Regions from separate parts of the Sporosarcina sp. 6E9 genome, predicted to be linked through region 3. Evidence: riboswitches for the same ligand, from Rfam matches in the RefSeq annotation. Region 3 holds a riboswitch; each other region holds the start of a gene.
What was found. Region 3 has a riboswitch for S-adenosylmethionine ahead of J4G36_RS14755 (methionine ABC transporter ATP-binding protein). Riboswitches for the same ligand answer to the same signal wherever they lie in the genome.
Positions count from the first base shown of each region.

Region 1: it holds a riboswitch for S-adenosylmethionine, as region 3 does, so the genes downstream of both, J4G36_RS13495 (PLP-dependent transferase) here and J4G36_RS14755 (methionine ABC transporter ATP-binding protein) in region 3, are expected to answer to the same signal.
Region 2: it holds a riboswitch for S-adenosylmethionine, as region 3 does, so the genes downstream of both, J4G36_RS16010 (methionine ABC transporter ATP-binding protein) here and J4G36_RS14755 (methionine ABC transporter ATP-binding protein) in region 3, are expected to answer to the same signal.

Region 1 is NZ_JAGEMN010000003.1:97,058-102,240, reverse strand. Features, by position in the region: gene ribD (bifunctional diaminohydroxyphosphoribosylaminopyrimidine deaminase/5-amino-6-(5-phosphoribosylamino)uracil reductase RibD) at 1-262, shown strand, start outside; gene J4G36_RS13515 (5' nucleotidase, NT5C type) at 274-846, shown strand; gene J4G36_RS13510 (PCYCGC motif-containing (lipo)protein) at 910-1,410, shown strand; gene J4G36_RS13505 (Dph6-related ATP pyrophosphatase) at 1,490-2,146, shown strand; gene J4G36_RS13500 (hypothetical protein) at 2,186-2,734, shown strand; SAM riboswitch class I at 2,862-2,970, shown strand; gene J4G36_RS13495 (PLP-dependent transferase) at 3,056-4,213, shown strand; gene J4G36_RS13490 (GTP-binding protein) at 4,331-5,183, shown strand, end outside.
Region 2 is NZ_JAGEMN010000005.1:95,330-100,512, reverse strand. Features, by position in the region: gene J4G36_RS16020 (MetQ/NlpA family ABC transporter substrate-binding protein) at 2-862, opposite strand; gene J4G36_RS16015 (methionine ABC transporter permease) at 1,086-1,748, opposite strand; gene J4G36_RS16010 (methionine ABC transporter ATP-binding protein) at 1,738-2,763, opposite strand; SAM riboswitch class I at 2,903-3,014, opposite strand; gene J4G36_RS16005 (sulfite exporter TauE/SafE family protein) at 3,205-3,912, shown strand; gene mgtE (magnesium transporter) at 3,914-5,183, opposite strand, start outside.
Region 3 is NZ_JAGEMN010000004.1:57,039-62,221, reverse strand. Features, by position in the region: gene J4G36_RS14780 (acyl-CoA dehydrogenase family protein) at 1-513, shown strand, start outside; gene J4G36_RS14775 (arsenate reductase family protein) at 596-952, shown strand; gene gcvH (glycine cleavage system protein GcvH) at 1,030-1,410, shown strand; gene J4G36_RS14765 (toprim domain-containing protein) at 1,490-1,828, shown strand; gene J4G36_RS14760 (thioredoxin family protein) at 1,845-2,144, shown strand; SAM riboswitch class I at 2,201-2,308, shown strand; gene J4G36_RS14755 (methionine ABC transporter ATP-binding protein) at 2,391-3,416, shown strand; gene J4G36_RS14750 (methionine ABC transporter permease) at 3,409-4,077, shown strand; gene J4G36_RS14745 (MetQ/NlpA family ABC transporter substrate-binding protein) at 4,144-4,995, shown strand.

The DNA of each region.
Region 1 (5,183 bases), on a different contig from region 3:
TATTCTAGGTGAAAAGCTTGTTTCCTCAGTCTTGATTGAAGGGGGCGGTACCATTCACGCTGCATTCCTTGAAAACCAACTCGTCGATAAAGTAGAAATTTATATCGCTCCAAAATTAGTTGGAGGCTCACAGGCACCTACATTTCTTGAAGGTGCTGGCGTCGAACTCATGCGTGATGCTGTAGATTTGGAAAATCTCCAAATTACTCAAATCGGGAAAGATTTCAAGTTCACGGGCTATCCGAAATATAAAACAAACTAAGGGAGTTTACTATGAAATTTGGTTTTGACATCGATGACACTTTGATTAACCTGAGAGAACATGCTTTTCAACTCTACAATAAAAAATTGAATCGAGATGTGCAAGTTGATCTCTTTCATGGGTTGGATAAAGTTGAAATTCACGAACTTTTTGGCATGACTGCCGAGCAGGGAAGCGAAATGTGGAACAGTTTATTAGAGGAAATCTATTACACAGCGTGTCCGCCGTATCCGGATGCAGTGGAAACATTGCAGTGGCTTGAAAAAGAAGGACATGAGATCTATTATATTACGGCCAGGCCGAAAGAACATGGTCAGCGTACGATGGAATGGATGATTGAAAATAACTTTCCAGTTCAGAAAGACCGATTTTTTTACGGAATGAATGATGAAGATAAGGTTCATATTATCAATGATTTAGAACTTGATTACTATTTCGATGACAAGCCTGCCGTTTTAGAAACGCTTAGAAACCGCCCATTAAAGTTGTATGCAAAAAATCAATCCTACAATAAGCATTTAGACATTCCAAGAATCGAAAACTGGTCTGAACTAATTGATATACTCAGTTTCACAGATTTGTAACCCCTAAACCCGACAATCTTGGTTATGCTAGAAGGACAACTATGCAATTAGGAGTGAGGTACCATGAAAAAAACAATGCTATTGATAGTACTCGCATCGATTCTCGTTCTCTCTGCATGTGGAAAAAATACGAATACAACGCACGAAAAACATGATTTGGCAGTAGGCGAACAGCATCAGTTACCAAATGGTGATCTCCAAGAAGTGACTGCTTCAGTCGATATTTTACCAGCATTTCTTGATGACAAACCCGAGGATATGAGACTTGTCTATCAAGTCGCTGCCTCTGCAACCGATATAATTGAATGGATGCCGTGCTACTGCGGTTGCGGGGAAAGTGCAAATCACGGAAGTAATATGAACTGTTTTATTGATGAAATCCGTGAAGATGGTTCAGTCGTGTGGGATGATCACAGCACACGTTGCCAAGTATGCTTGGATACCGCGGTGGATTCAGTCATGATGACACAAGAAGGCAAATCACTAAAAGAAATTCGAACGATTATTGATAAAACCTATAAAGAAGGCTACGCGAAACCAACAGACACGCCAATGCCGTCATAATTAAGGAAACACAGACACTAAAAAGGTGCCTGTGTTTTTTAATTGCAATGTTATAATAATCTAAAAAGGGGTAAAAAGAATGATAGGATTACCGTTTGTAGCATCATGGAGCGGCGGCAAGGATTCCGCAATGGCTTATTACCGGGCATTACAATCCGGAGCCATTCCAAAAAGAGTATGGACGATGTTTGAAGAAGACCAGGAACGATTGAAATCGCATGCACTTCCAATAGCAATAATCAAAGCGCAAGCAGAGCGTTTAGGCGTTCCGCTTATGACTCGCGGGGCGGATTGGAACGGATACGCTGAACAGTTTTTAGATGCGATGAAAGAGTGTAAAGATGCTGGAATTCATCACGGTGTATTCGGTGACATCGATTTAGAAGACCATTTAACATGGATTCGGGAAACTTGCGCGAAAGTCGGTATGGAAGCAGTTCATCCACTATGGATGGAGCCGCGAAAAAAAGTCGTCAAAGATTTCGTAGAAGCAGGTTTTGAGGCATACATTGTCGTAGTGAATACAACTATGATGCCGAGCGAATTTATCGGAAGGAAATTCACAAAAGAATTAATAGATGAACTAGAGGCACAAGGCATTGATTCATGCGGGGAAGCTGGTGAATTTCATACCGTCGTTGTGGATGGCCCGATATTTAGCGAACGAGTGCCAATCGTTTTTTCAGGTCAACATGAACGTGATGGTTATGTGTTTTTAGACGTGACATTGGAATGAACAAAAGTTTTTCCTAATTTGAACGAAATGAGGGACTAAATGAAAAGACTTCTATTACTTTCTGCACTACTACTAATTTTAGCGCTATCAGCTTGCTCAAACGATTTGATGATCTCAGACCGAATATTAACAGAGGAAGAATCGATTCTCATAAAGAATTCAGGTGGTGAATGGGCTGAGCATTTTGAAATCGTCGGTCAAATTCCGGAAGGCTATGAACTCTATTTTACAATTGAGCAATATGAAAACGGCAAGTTTATTCAAAACCATCCCCCACCTAATCCAGTCAATTTAGACACTAAAGATCGCGCGGTGAGTTTCGCTGTCATTACAGACAGTGAAAAAGGAAAGATTCTTTTTGGACACCCAAGTGGCGTGACGACACAAGAAATGAAAACACTTCAAGGGGGATCATCGAGCGCTAAAACATTTGAAGGAAAGATCCCTGTCAAAACCGATAAACCCGTCTATTTGGCGTATTGGTACACTGGTTCCAGCGACATATTAAAAGGAACCGATGGCGATTTGGAAGATATTAAAAGTAGAGACCTAAGTTATTTATTCAAAGCAGAGCTTAAAGAGAAATGATTGCCATATCCTACTGTTCGATAAAATAAGATAATTTGAAAAATGGGCTTGACATGACCTAAGTTCTTTTTTATGATACTCGTTAATAACAAATGCAAAATTTTGAAAACTCAATTGAATAGTTAGTCTCTTATCGAGAGTGGCGGAGGGAATAGGCCCTGTGATGCCCGGCAACCTGCAAACATTGTTTGTGATGGTGCTACATCCTACAGATTTTATAATCTGGAAGATAAGAGGAGGACCTGTATATTATTGCCCTCTTCTCATTTCCAAGAAGAGGGCTATTTCTATTTTTAAATAAGACAAAATACTAAGTGGAAGATGTTTAGTATAGGCATCATTCCAAAAGGAGAAAGTCAATTGACTTATCATCGAGAAACAGAATTCGTGCAAATAGGCAATGAGCGTGATGAACATTTTAGGGCGGTGAGCACGCCAGTTTATTTTTCAACAGCCTTTCGTCATGAAGAGATCGGCTTATTATCGGGATACGATTACACGCGAACAGGCAATCCAACGCGTGCTGTGTTGGAAAAGTCAGTGGCATTACTGGAAAAAGGAGAGCGGGCTTTCGCTACCAGTTCAGGAATGAGCGCCATTCAACTCGTCTTTTCGTTATTTCAAAAAGATAATCACATCATCGCTTCACGTGATATTTACGGCGGTTCGTACCGTTTGTTTGAAATTTTAGAAGCGAAGTATGGGTTGACGTTCAGTTATTGGGACGGCGAATCTACCGATGAATTAAAAGGGTTAATTCAGGAAAGCACGAAAGCAATTTTCATTGAAACACCGACAAATCCATTAATGAAAGAGACGGACATTGAGCAAGTTTCCGCTATAACGAAAAACCATGAACTTCTTTGTATCGTTGATAACACGCTGTACACGCCGTATATTCAAAGGCCTTTGGAAGAAGGCGCAGACATCGTTATTCATAGTGCGACGAAATATTTAGCAGGACATAATGATGTTCTAGCAGGGCTGGTCGTTTCCAAAGGTGAGAAAATTAACGAGGAACTCGCATTTCTGCAGAACTCAATCGGAGCGGTGTTGGGACCACTCGATTGTTGGAATTTAATCAGGGGGATGAAAACACTAGCCCTTCGAATGGATAAACATGAGCTAAATGCGAAAGAAATCGTGCCCTTTTTACAAGGCCATCCACTCGTGGACGACGTCTTTTATCCAGGGCGGGGCGGTATGTTGAGTTTTACAATCGCCAAAGAAGCACTAGTTTCACCATTTCTGAAAGCGTTAAAGCTCTTCACATTTGCAGAAAGTTTAGGTGGTGTTGAAAGTTTTATCACCTATCCGAAGACACAAACACATGGGGATATTCCTGAAGATATTCGCTTATCGTACGGCTTATCAAATAGCCTGCTCCGCGTGTCCGTCGGCATCGAGCACGCTTCTGATTTAATCGCGGATTTGAATCAGGCATTTAAAGTGATTGAACATCAAAAAGCGTTTGCATAGTGAAATAAATGGATATGAAAACCGAGCGGAATTGCTCGGTTTTTGTGTATTCATAATTATTCTTATCACAGCGATGATATACTAAAGGCAAGAGCATGTAACAAAGGGGTGGTTATGATGTACAAAACAATCGGAATTCTAGCGCATGTAGATGCCGGGAAAACAACATTTTCCGAGCAGCTACTTTATCATACAAACAGCATTGGGCAGAGGGGCCGCGTAGATCACAAAGACGCTTTTCTCGACAGCCATAATATCGAGCGGGACCGCGGCATAACCGTATTTGCCGATCAAGCTCAATTTACATACAACAACTCGACTTACACAATCATCGATACACCGGGTCACGTAGACTTTTCGCCGGAAATGGAACGCGCGATACAAGTGATGGATTACGCGGTCGTTATCATTAGCGCGGCAGACGGTGTCGAAGGGCATACTGAAACGGTGTGGCAATTGCTGAAAAAACACAAAGTGCCAACCTTTTTCTTTCTGAATAAAATCGACCGTGAAGGAACGATTGTTGCCGATGTCATTAAAGAGATTCGAGAAAACTTAACAGAGGATGTTTATGACTTCACGGATAGTTTTGCTGAAGGCGTAATGGTAGAAGAGTTAATTGAATTCATTGCAGAACGCGATGAAGACTTATTTGAACATTATATGGAAAAAGGGTACGACAAGGATCTGTGGCTGAAAAAGGCAAAAGACATGATTCAACATCATCAACTCTTTGCCTGTTCAGCAGGGTCGGCTTTGCATGACAAAGGTGTGGTAGAGTTCCTCGATTTGTTGGATCAATTAACCGAAACAGGGTATTGTAACGACAGTGATTTCGCGGCACGCGTGTACAAAATAAGGCATGACGAAAATGGAAACCGTATCACCTATCTAAAATCAATTAGCGGTTTACTAACCGTGCGAGATGATGTGAAAATTGGATCGCAGACTGAGAAGATTACACAAATCA
Region 2 (5,183 bases), on a different contig from region 3:
ATTATTTTATAAGTCCTTCAAACACTTTATCAATCTCATCCTGCGTTAAATTAATCAGATAAGATCCACCTTTTGTATCTTCTTCTACAGCTTGTGCAATATCTTCTTCTTGATATAATTCAACGATTCGTTTGAATGTTTTATTGTCTTTTTCCTTCGCGCTTGCCGCAATAATATTCACATACGGGTGAATACTTTCATCGTCGCCAGTTTCTCTAAAGATTGGATCTTCGCCTGGTGAAAAACCTGCTTGTCCTGCAATTCCGTTGTTAATAATCGCTGCGGTTACATCCGGCAATACACGTGGTGTTTGTTGAGCGACCATCGGAATAATGTCTAATTTCAAAGGGTTTTCAACAACTTTACTCGGATCTCCAAACAATCCAAAGTCATCCGAAAGTGTAATAAGTTCAGCACTTTCAAGTAAGCGTAGCGCACGTGCTTGGTTAGAAGGGTCATCTGGAATTGCGATTTTATCTCCTTCTTTTATTTCCGCGATATCTTTAATCTTTTCAGAATAAACGCCGAGTGGTGCAAACATCGTCGAACCAATTGGAACAAGTTCATTTCCGCTTTCTTTTACGTATTGGGATAAGAAAGAAAAGTGTTGGAATGCATTTAGATCCACATCGCCTTGCGCAAGTGCATTATTCGGCAAAGTGTAATCTGCGAACTCGATAAGTTCAATTTCGATGCCTTCTTTCGCCGCCTTTTCTTTCAAAATCGGCCATTGAACACCATCAGAACCATTGACCCCAATTTTCACCTTAACTGTCTCACTATCCGCGTTTCCTTTACCGCCACAAGCTGTTAATAAAGCCGCTGTTACAATCGCTAAACATAAAATCATTAATCTTCTCATTTTATCTTCTCCTTTTAGGTAAAGTTCTTTTTGACATAAAACTAAGTTATTGAAAGGTTATAGAGAAGTCTTATATAAGACTACTTCCTGATTTAGTGCGCAGTCGTGAGACTCCCGCGGAATCAGCGAGACAGCCGAGACCCTGGACTGAGTGTAGCAAGGGAAGCGGCTCGGCGCTCGCCCGCAGGAAAGCGAATGACGGAGCACTAAATCAATTTTAATGTTAACGACGCATAATCTTTCTAGATAGCGTATTGCCGATCCACTGCGCGAGTTGCACCATCAAAATTAAGATAACAACCGTAACAATCATGACACTCGCATCGAACCGTTGATAACCATAAGTCATGGCGATATGTCCAAGACCTCCGCCGCCCACTGTTCCAGCAACCGCAGAAAAGTCGATTAGACTGACCGAAACGAAAGTTAATCCTAAAATCAAAGGCCCAAGCGCTTCTGGAATTAATACAGTAAAGATAATCCGAAGTGGGCTTGCCCCCATTGCTTGCGCAGCTTCTATAACGCCCGGGTCGATACTAACTAAGTTATTTTCAACAACTCGAGCAACAACAAAACTCGCCACAATCGTCATCGGGAAAATCGCTGCGGTCGTTCCAATGGTTGTCCCGACAACCAATCTCGTTAGTTGTGAAATGGCAACTAAGAAGATGATAAACGGAATCGGCCGTATGATATTGATAAGAATATTTAAGACGCGTGAAACTGCTTTGTTTTCCAAGATATTATTTTCTCTTGTCACAAATAATAGAAGCCCCAGTGAAATTCCGATAATCGAACCGAAAATAAGTGTGGCAAGCACCATGATGAGCGTTTCGCCCGTCGCTTCTATAATTCGTGGCCAAAACGTGGACCAATCAACTCTCATCTTTAATGACCTCCTTGATATCTACAATCGCTTCAAGTGTCTGCAATACTTTTTGGATCTTTGCCGGTTCACCTTCAAAGGAAATCAGAAGATTACCGAAAAACCTTTCTTGAACTTCTCGAACTGAACCATAGACGATGTTGAAATCGATGCCGTGTTTTCGAGTGATTTGCGATAGAACAGGGTCGCTTGCAATTTCGCCTTTAAAAATGACGCGATATAACTGGGTACCGCCCTTGGAACGCCATTCGTCTAAAAGCTTCTCAGAAGGCAAGTCTTGTTGAATGGATTGGATAAAGCGTTGCGTCGTTGAGTGTTGCGGATTCGTAAAGGTTTCGAAAACCGCACCAGACTCAATTACTTCGCCTTCCTCCATGACCGCCACTTTGTCACAAATGGATTGGATAACATGCATTTCATGTGTGATAAGAAGAATGGTGATTCCCAACTCCTTATTTACCTTTTTGAGTAACCGTAAAATATCAGCGGTGGTATCAGGATCCAAAGCGGATGTCGCTTCATCACAGATGAGAACTTCCGGAGAACTGGCAAGCGCCCGAGCAATCCCGACACGTTGTTTTTGTCCGCCTGATAGTTGATCTGGATAATCTTTCGCCTTATCGGATAGACCGACAAAAGCTAATAGTTCTTTCACACGCTCCTGGACTTCTTGTTTGGTAGCGCCGGCCAACTTTAAAGGATAAGCAACGTTTCCAGCAACAGTTCTTGAATTAAATAAGTTAAAGTTTTGGAAAATCATCCCGATGTTGCGGCGTTGCGTGCGTAATTCCTTCGCGGATAATGAACTGACATCAACATTCTGGATGAACACAGAGCCAGAAGTTGGACGTTCCAACATATTCACTAAACGTAGCAACGTACTCTTTCCGGCACCACTAAATCCGATAATACCGTATATTTCTCCTTTTTTAACCGATAGCGAAACATCTTTAACCGCATGCACTTCTCGTTTTCCAAGACTAAACGTCTTCGAGACATTTTTAAATTCAATCATGTCAAAACCTCCTGATAAAAAACACTCATTCCGCGTTCACAACTTCTCAGCCATCTAAGAAAAACGAAAAAGCCCCGATTCACTTATCAATAGAATGATAAGAAAAAAGAGGGCTTCTACTATGTAAGAAACCATCTCGTTCTCATCTTCCAAATGCCGAAGCACTTGCAGGAATTAGCACAGTATTCATTCGTCATGAATCTGTTGCCGAGATGTCATAGGGCCTGTCCCTCGATCTCTCTTGATAAGAAAGTGATGTTTTGCTATTCGATTGTCGCAAGAATTAATCCTTACTTTAGATTGAAAAGAATGATAAGTCAACGAAATGATTGAAGTAAAACTATTCCGATTAATTGACTCAGGATTGACAGCGCTTACAAAGGAAGGGTAATTCATCTATCAAAATGGTATGATAAGAAACAATTACGAGGTGGAATTAATATGACTATTATATTATTTATCGTCATCATATTATTTGCGTCAATTTTACAAACAAGCACGGGATTCGGCTTTTCTATCATGGCAACGCCGTTCTTATTGTTGATTTTCGAACCTAAAGAAGCCATTCAAATCAATTTCGTATTATCATTAGTCATTTCCGCAGCGCTTATTAGAAAAATCCGCGCAGATGTTGATATGGGTATTTTAAAACGATTTATGATTGGAAGTTTACCAGGATTACCAATTGGGATTCTGATTTTTTTATTTGCGGAAACGAGAAATTTGAAAGTTGGTATTGGCGTAGTCATTTTAGCCTTAACATTTTTGCTTATGTTGAATTTTCACTTGAAGACGACCAAGCGCCGCGATTTTTTTGTCGGTGGCTTATCTGGTTTACTGACAACCGGTATCGGCATGCCCGGACCGCCATTACTGCTTTACTTTTCTGGAACAGGCACACCGAAAGCACAATTGCGTGCGACGACATTAGCCTTTTATCTTTTCATTTATTCAATTAGCCTAGTCGTTCAAGTTTTATTTGCCGGGTCCAATAAAACCGTTTGGATATCGAGTGGAATGGGGTTGCCCCTAGTCGTTTTAGGACTATACTTTGGACAACGCCTATTCCACCGTATCAATCAGAAGTACTTTCGGATTTTCACTTATTTGATTTTGTTATTTACGGGTGTCTACTTATTCACGCAATGACTTACATCAGTTTTGATATAAACATTGTCGCAATGCCAAAGTAAATTAGAAGCGATAATATATCATTAATTGTTGTGATTAGCGGCCCGGATGCAACTGCTGGATCCACTTTGAACTTGTGTAAAATTAGTGGGATAATCGTGCCGGAGAGTGTCCCGATAATGAGTGTAACGAGTAAGGAAGCCCCGACAACTAATCCAAGAACGATACTGCCTTGCCAAATGTAAGCGATGATTGAAATAAGGATTGCGCAAGTTACGCCAATAATAATACCGACAAATAGCTCTCTGAAAATCAGTTTCATCGTTTTCTTTGGACTCAAATCCTCAGTAACAAACCCACGTACAACAATCGCGAGAGACTGAGTACCTGTATTTCCTGTCATACCCGCAATCATCGGCATGAAAAAGGCCAGTGCGACAACTGCTTCAAGTGTTGCTTCAAATCTTGCAATAATACTTCCGGAAACAAGACCGATAAATAATAATAAAACAAGCCATGGAAGGCGTCTATAGGCTGCAATGAATGGTGGCGTATTGAAGTCAATATCTTTACCGGAAGCCATGAGCATTCCGATATCGTCATCTGCTTCCCGCATAATAATGTCAATAACATCATCAACTGTTATGATGCCCGCTAACGTATTATCCTCCACCACAACCGGAATGGAGACGAAGTCATGTCTGGCGATCAGTTTCGCCACTTCTTCTTGTTTCGTTAAGACGTCTACTTTCACAACATTCTTGACCATAATATCTTCAATGACCACATCAAAATCCGCGAGCAATAAATCACGGTAAGAAACGACGCCGACGAGTTTTCGTTCATGATCAATGACGTATAGGTAGTTTAAGTACTCCGCCAAATCGGAGAAGTGTTTCAGCTTTTGGGTGGCTTTTTCAACCGTGTACGACTTGTCAATCCAAACAAAGCGGTCAGACATCGAGCGCCCAGCAGACTTTTCAGGATAAGAAAGAATTTTTCGGATTACGGCAGATTCTTCGTGTTTCATCTTCTTAATAAGTTTATCAATGACGCTACTTGATAATCCTGTCAACATGACTGCGAGCTCGTCATTTTTCATAAGGTCTAATAGTTCTGCTGAACGATCAGGCTTCAGAATTTCAATGACATGAAGCTGTTCATCTCGAGTTAAGTAACGCAAAAGGTTCGCTAACTCTTTCAACTCCAAATACTCAAGAAACAGGGGTTGGCGCTTAACTGGTAATTCCTTATACAGATGCGCGACGTCATAAGGCATAAGTTCTTTG
Region 3 (5,183 bases):
AAAGGTGAATTGCCGTTACTGGAAAAAGCGCAGGGATTACAAGAAGAACTCCTTATGATGATGCCTGAAGAAATCGGCGACGAGGCCCTTGCACAAGAGAAAGTGTTGGTGAAAAACGCGAAAAAGATTGGACTGTTAGTAGCGGGTCTTGCAGCGCAGCGTTTCGGTACAAAACTTGAACAAGAACAAGAGATTCTCGTCAACATCGCGGATATCGCAAGCAATGTATTTGGTATGGAATCTGCACTTCTTCGTACGGAAAAAGCAATTGCACGTAACGGCGAGGAAAAAGAAAAACAAAAAATCCTTTACACGGAGGTATTCTGTCAAGAAGCCTTTGCAGAAATCGAAAAGGATGCAAAAGAAGTTTTATTGGCAGCGGTTGAAGGCGACAACCAGCGCATGATGCTTTCAGCGCTTCGAAAATTAACGCGTTCAACGCCTTACAATATCATCGCGAAGAAAAGAGAAGCTTCCGAAAAACTCATTGATGTAGAAAGATATATCGTCTAATTGACAAAAGTTACCCAGATGCCTTTTTGGTATCTGGGTGAATTTTTGCTACAATGGGGTAAACGAAGGAGTGGTTCTTGTTATGAAACTGACCTATTACGGATACCCTAAATGCAGTACGTGCAGAAAAGCGAAAAAGTCGCTGGAGTCGTATGGTGTTACTTTTGAAGAAATAAATATTGCTGAAAACCCGCCAAGCGAAGATGAACTTCGTGAAATGATTGCGGCGTCTGAGTTGGATATTAAAAAGTTTTTCAATACGAGCGGAAATGTTTATCGTGAGCTTAAGTTGAAAGATAAATTACCAACAATGACGGAAGATGAAAAAATTAAGCTATTATCATCAAACGGCATGTTGATCAAGAGACCAATTGTATATGGCAATGGAAAAACAACCGTTGGATTCAAAGAAGAAACGTTTGAAAAAGTCTGGAGATAATGGCTACTCGTCTTGTATTTCCAGCTAGCTTATGGCACTATTAGATTGAAAGAATAACTATTTTGGGGGCTATGATTATGAACACACCAAAGGAATTTAAGTATTCAGAAGAACATGAGTGGGTAAAAGATGAAGACGGTAAGTACCGTATTGGAATCACACACTTTGCACAGTCTGAACTAGGCGATATTGTTTTCGTTGAGTTACCTGAAGTTGGCGATGAGATAACTGCAGACGAGCCTTTCGGTAGCGTTGAATCAGTTAAAACAGTTTCCGAGTTATATGCGCCTATTAGCGGAAAAGTAGTTGAAGTGAACGAAGAGCTAGAAGATAGCCCGGAGTTTGTGAACGAATCTCCTTACGAACAAGCGTGGATGATTGTTGTTGAACCATCTAATGTTTCTGAATTGGATGCACTTATGTCAGCTGAAGACTATGACAAAATGACAATCGAGTAATCATTGACATGGGACGCCGAGTGCTATTCGGCGTTTTTTTCTGTCTAAAGATGAATATTGGCAAAGGAGTCGATTCACAATGGAATTTGAAAAAGTACTGATTGTAGAAGGTAAATCAGATCGTATAAGAGTCAGTCGGATACTTGCTGAACCAATTGAAATTATCTGTACACATGGTACGATAAGTCCGTATCATTTAGAAGAATTGCTAGCTTCTTATGAACAACATGAGATGTATGTCTTTATGGATGCGGATGAAGATGGTGAAAAAACGCGAGCACTTTTCAAGAGAGAATACCCATTGGCAATTCATCTTTACACGGAAAAAGTATATAAAGAAGTCGAAACGACACCCTATAATGTACTAGCCGCGGTGCTTCAAGCAGCACATTTTGAGGTCCGCGCTGAATTTTTATAGTAAGAAGGTAGATATAATGGATAATTGGACGAGAGAAGAATGGGAAAGACAGCTTGAAGAATCGGATGTTGCGGTATTTTATTTGTACACGCCGCTGTGTGGGACCTGTGCAGTTGCTTCGAAAATGATGAATGTAATCACCGTCATGAAGCCAGAAATCCCAATCGGAAAGGCTGATTTGAATTACCTTGAGGACTTGGCCATCGATTATAAAATTGAAAGTGTGCCTTGCCTTCTCATCGCAAAAGAAGGCGTTCTACAAGAGAAGGTTTATGCATTTCATTCAGTACCCGATCTACTAATGAAAATTAGTTGACATGCCCTAGTCATTTATGATAAATTTACTCTTATAGTAAACATATAATCAAATCACTCTTATAAAGAGCGGCGGAGGGAAGTGCCCTATGAAGCCCGGCAACCATCACTTTTGTGAACTGGTGCCAAATCACACAAAGCGCGTTTTGCTTTGAAAGATGAGAGATTGGACAAACGCTTATTTTAAACGTTGAGCCTTTCTGCATCTAGCGGAAAGGCTTTTTAATATTTGTTGAGGTGGAGAAAAATGATTCAGTTAAAAAATGTAAACAAAGTCTTCGGTGAAGGCGCAAATTCTATCGTTGCCGTCGACGGCGTCACCTTCGATATCGCTGAAGGCGAAATCTTCGGCGTTATTGGCTATAGTGGTGCAGGAAAGAGTACACTCATTCGACTCCTAAATGGACTAGAGATGCCAACGAGTGGAGCAATCACAATTGGCGGTTTAGAAATCTCAGCCATTAAAGGACAACAATTAAGGAAAGCCCGGCAAAAAGTTAGCATGATATTCCAACACTTTAACTTGCTATGGTCAAGAACCGTTAAAGATAATATTGCATTTCCACTTGAAATCGCAAATGTACCTAAAGTGGAACGCGATAGAAAAGTTGCTGAACTAATCGAGCTGGTAGGCTTAAAGGGACGAGAGAATGCCTACCCATCTGAATTATCGGGCGGCCAAAAGCAACGGGTAGGAATTGCGCGTGCACTCGCCAATGATCCAGAGGTATTGCTTTGTGATGAAGCAACATCTGCACTTGATCCTGAAACGACAGATTCGATACTAAATCTACTTACTGACATCAATGAGCGACTAGGGTTGACGATTGTACTCATTACACATGAAATGCATGTCATCCGAAAGATTTGTCATCGGGTTGCAGTTATGGAAGAAGGTAAAGTTGTCGAAATGGGCAATGTTCTTGAGGTGTTCCATTCGCCAAGGGAGCCGATTACAAAACGTTTCTTATCGCAAGTGACGGAACCATCAGAAACAATAGTGGCGATGGAACATATTAAAGAAGAATTCCCATCAGGAACCCTTATAAAACTTGTTTTTGTAGGTGAACGAACTGGACAGCCTGTAATTACGAGCCTGATTCGAAAGTTTATGATTGACGTCAATATTGTACAAGGGAATATAGCCCAAACGCATGATGGTGCATACGGCACGCTCATTCTTCAATTAGTCGGGGAAGAGTCGATTATCCAGGAAGCGATCCATTATCTTAATGAACAAGATGTCCGGACGGAGGTGATCGGCAATGATTGAAAACCTATTTCCGCATGTCGACTGGGCTAAAATGTGGGAAGCGACCTTAGAAACGCTTTATATGACAGCGATGTCGACAGTATTCACATTTGTCATTGGATTGGCGTTAGGCGTATTGTTATTCCTCTCTGGACCAGGACAATTATGGGCGAATAAGTTGATTTCTACGCTTGCAGGGGCATTCGTCAATCTATTCCGATCGATCCCGTTTATCATATTAATTATTCTACTCATTCCATTTACAAAATTTCTACTGGGTACGATACGCGGACCAGAGGCAGCTTTACCTGCATTAATTATCGGTGCTGCACCATTCTATGGCCGTATGGTTTTAATTGCGTTACAGGAAATCGATAGAGGTGTCATTGAAGCTGCAAAATCGATGGGTGCAAAAACTTCTACGATTATTTTTAAGGTTTTATTACCAGAATCAATGCCTGCTTTAATTTCTGGAATTACCGTTACGGCTATTGCGCTTGTAGGGTATACGGCAATGGCGGGTGTTATCGGGGCAGGAGGACTAGGTACACTAGCCTTTTTGGATGGATTCCAACGAAGCCGTGAAGACGTTACGATAATGGCAACCATTCTAATTTTAATCGTCGTGTTTATCATTCAATTTATCGGAGATTTCGCTGTTAAAAAGTTAGACAAAAGATAATTATAGTTAGGAATAACGGGCTTTGCCTGTCAAATATATACAGCATAGAAAAGAGGCGTTCACACAATGAAAAAAGTACTATCAGCAATTTTATTAGCAGCACTTGTTCTGACATTAGTAGCTTGCGGAACAAAAAACGAAGGTGACAAAAACAATGCGAGCAGTGACGGCGGAAATGCTCAAGAAGAAAAAACGCTAGTTGTTGGTGCTTCGAATATACCGCATGCAATTATTTTAGAAAAAGTTAAACCAATGTTGAAAGAAGAAGGCGTTGATCTTGTCATAGACCAATACACAGATTACATCATGCCAAACACGGACCTGGACTCTGGTGAAATTGACGCAAACTACTTTCAACATATACCGTATCTAGAATCTCAAATGAGTGATCATGGCTATGATTTCGTGAATGCGGGTGAAATCCATATTGAACCAATCGGCGTTTATTCGAAAAAGTATAAGTCTCTTAAGGAACTTCCAGATGGAGCAACGATCTTAATGAGTAACTCTATCGCCGATCATGGACGTGTACTTGCAATGCTTGAAGCACAAGGGCTTATCAAGCTGAACGAGGACATTAAGAAAACGACTGCTGAAGTAAAAGACATCATCGATAATCCTAAAAATATCAATTTTGAAGCGGATTATGAAGCGGCTTTATTACCACAACTTTACAACAATGATGAAGGCGATGCAGTGTTGATTAACTCAAACTATGCCATAGATGCAGGCTTGAATCCAATGGAAGATTCAATAGCGCTTGAAGATTCGGATTCACCATACGTGAATGTGATTGCTGTTCGCAAAGGTGATGAGGAAAAAGCTGAAATAAAAGCGTTGATCAATGCATTGAAATCAAAAGAAATTCAGGACTTTATCATAGAAGAATGGAAAGGCTCAGTTGTTCCAGTAAAATAATAATATTATAGATGGAAAACGCTACCGGTAAAGTCTGGAAGCGTTTTTTATTTGGCTATAAAGTATATTTAAATAGTACTATTCATATTTTTCTATAACTTTTGTAAATTGGGGGTAGGAATATTCAATTAATGATAGTATACTTAGCTGTAAGATGTGTTGTAAGCGTATTCAGCATATTGAGTTAA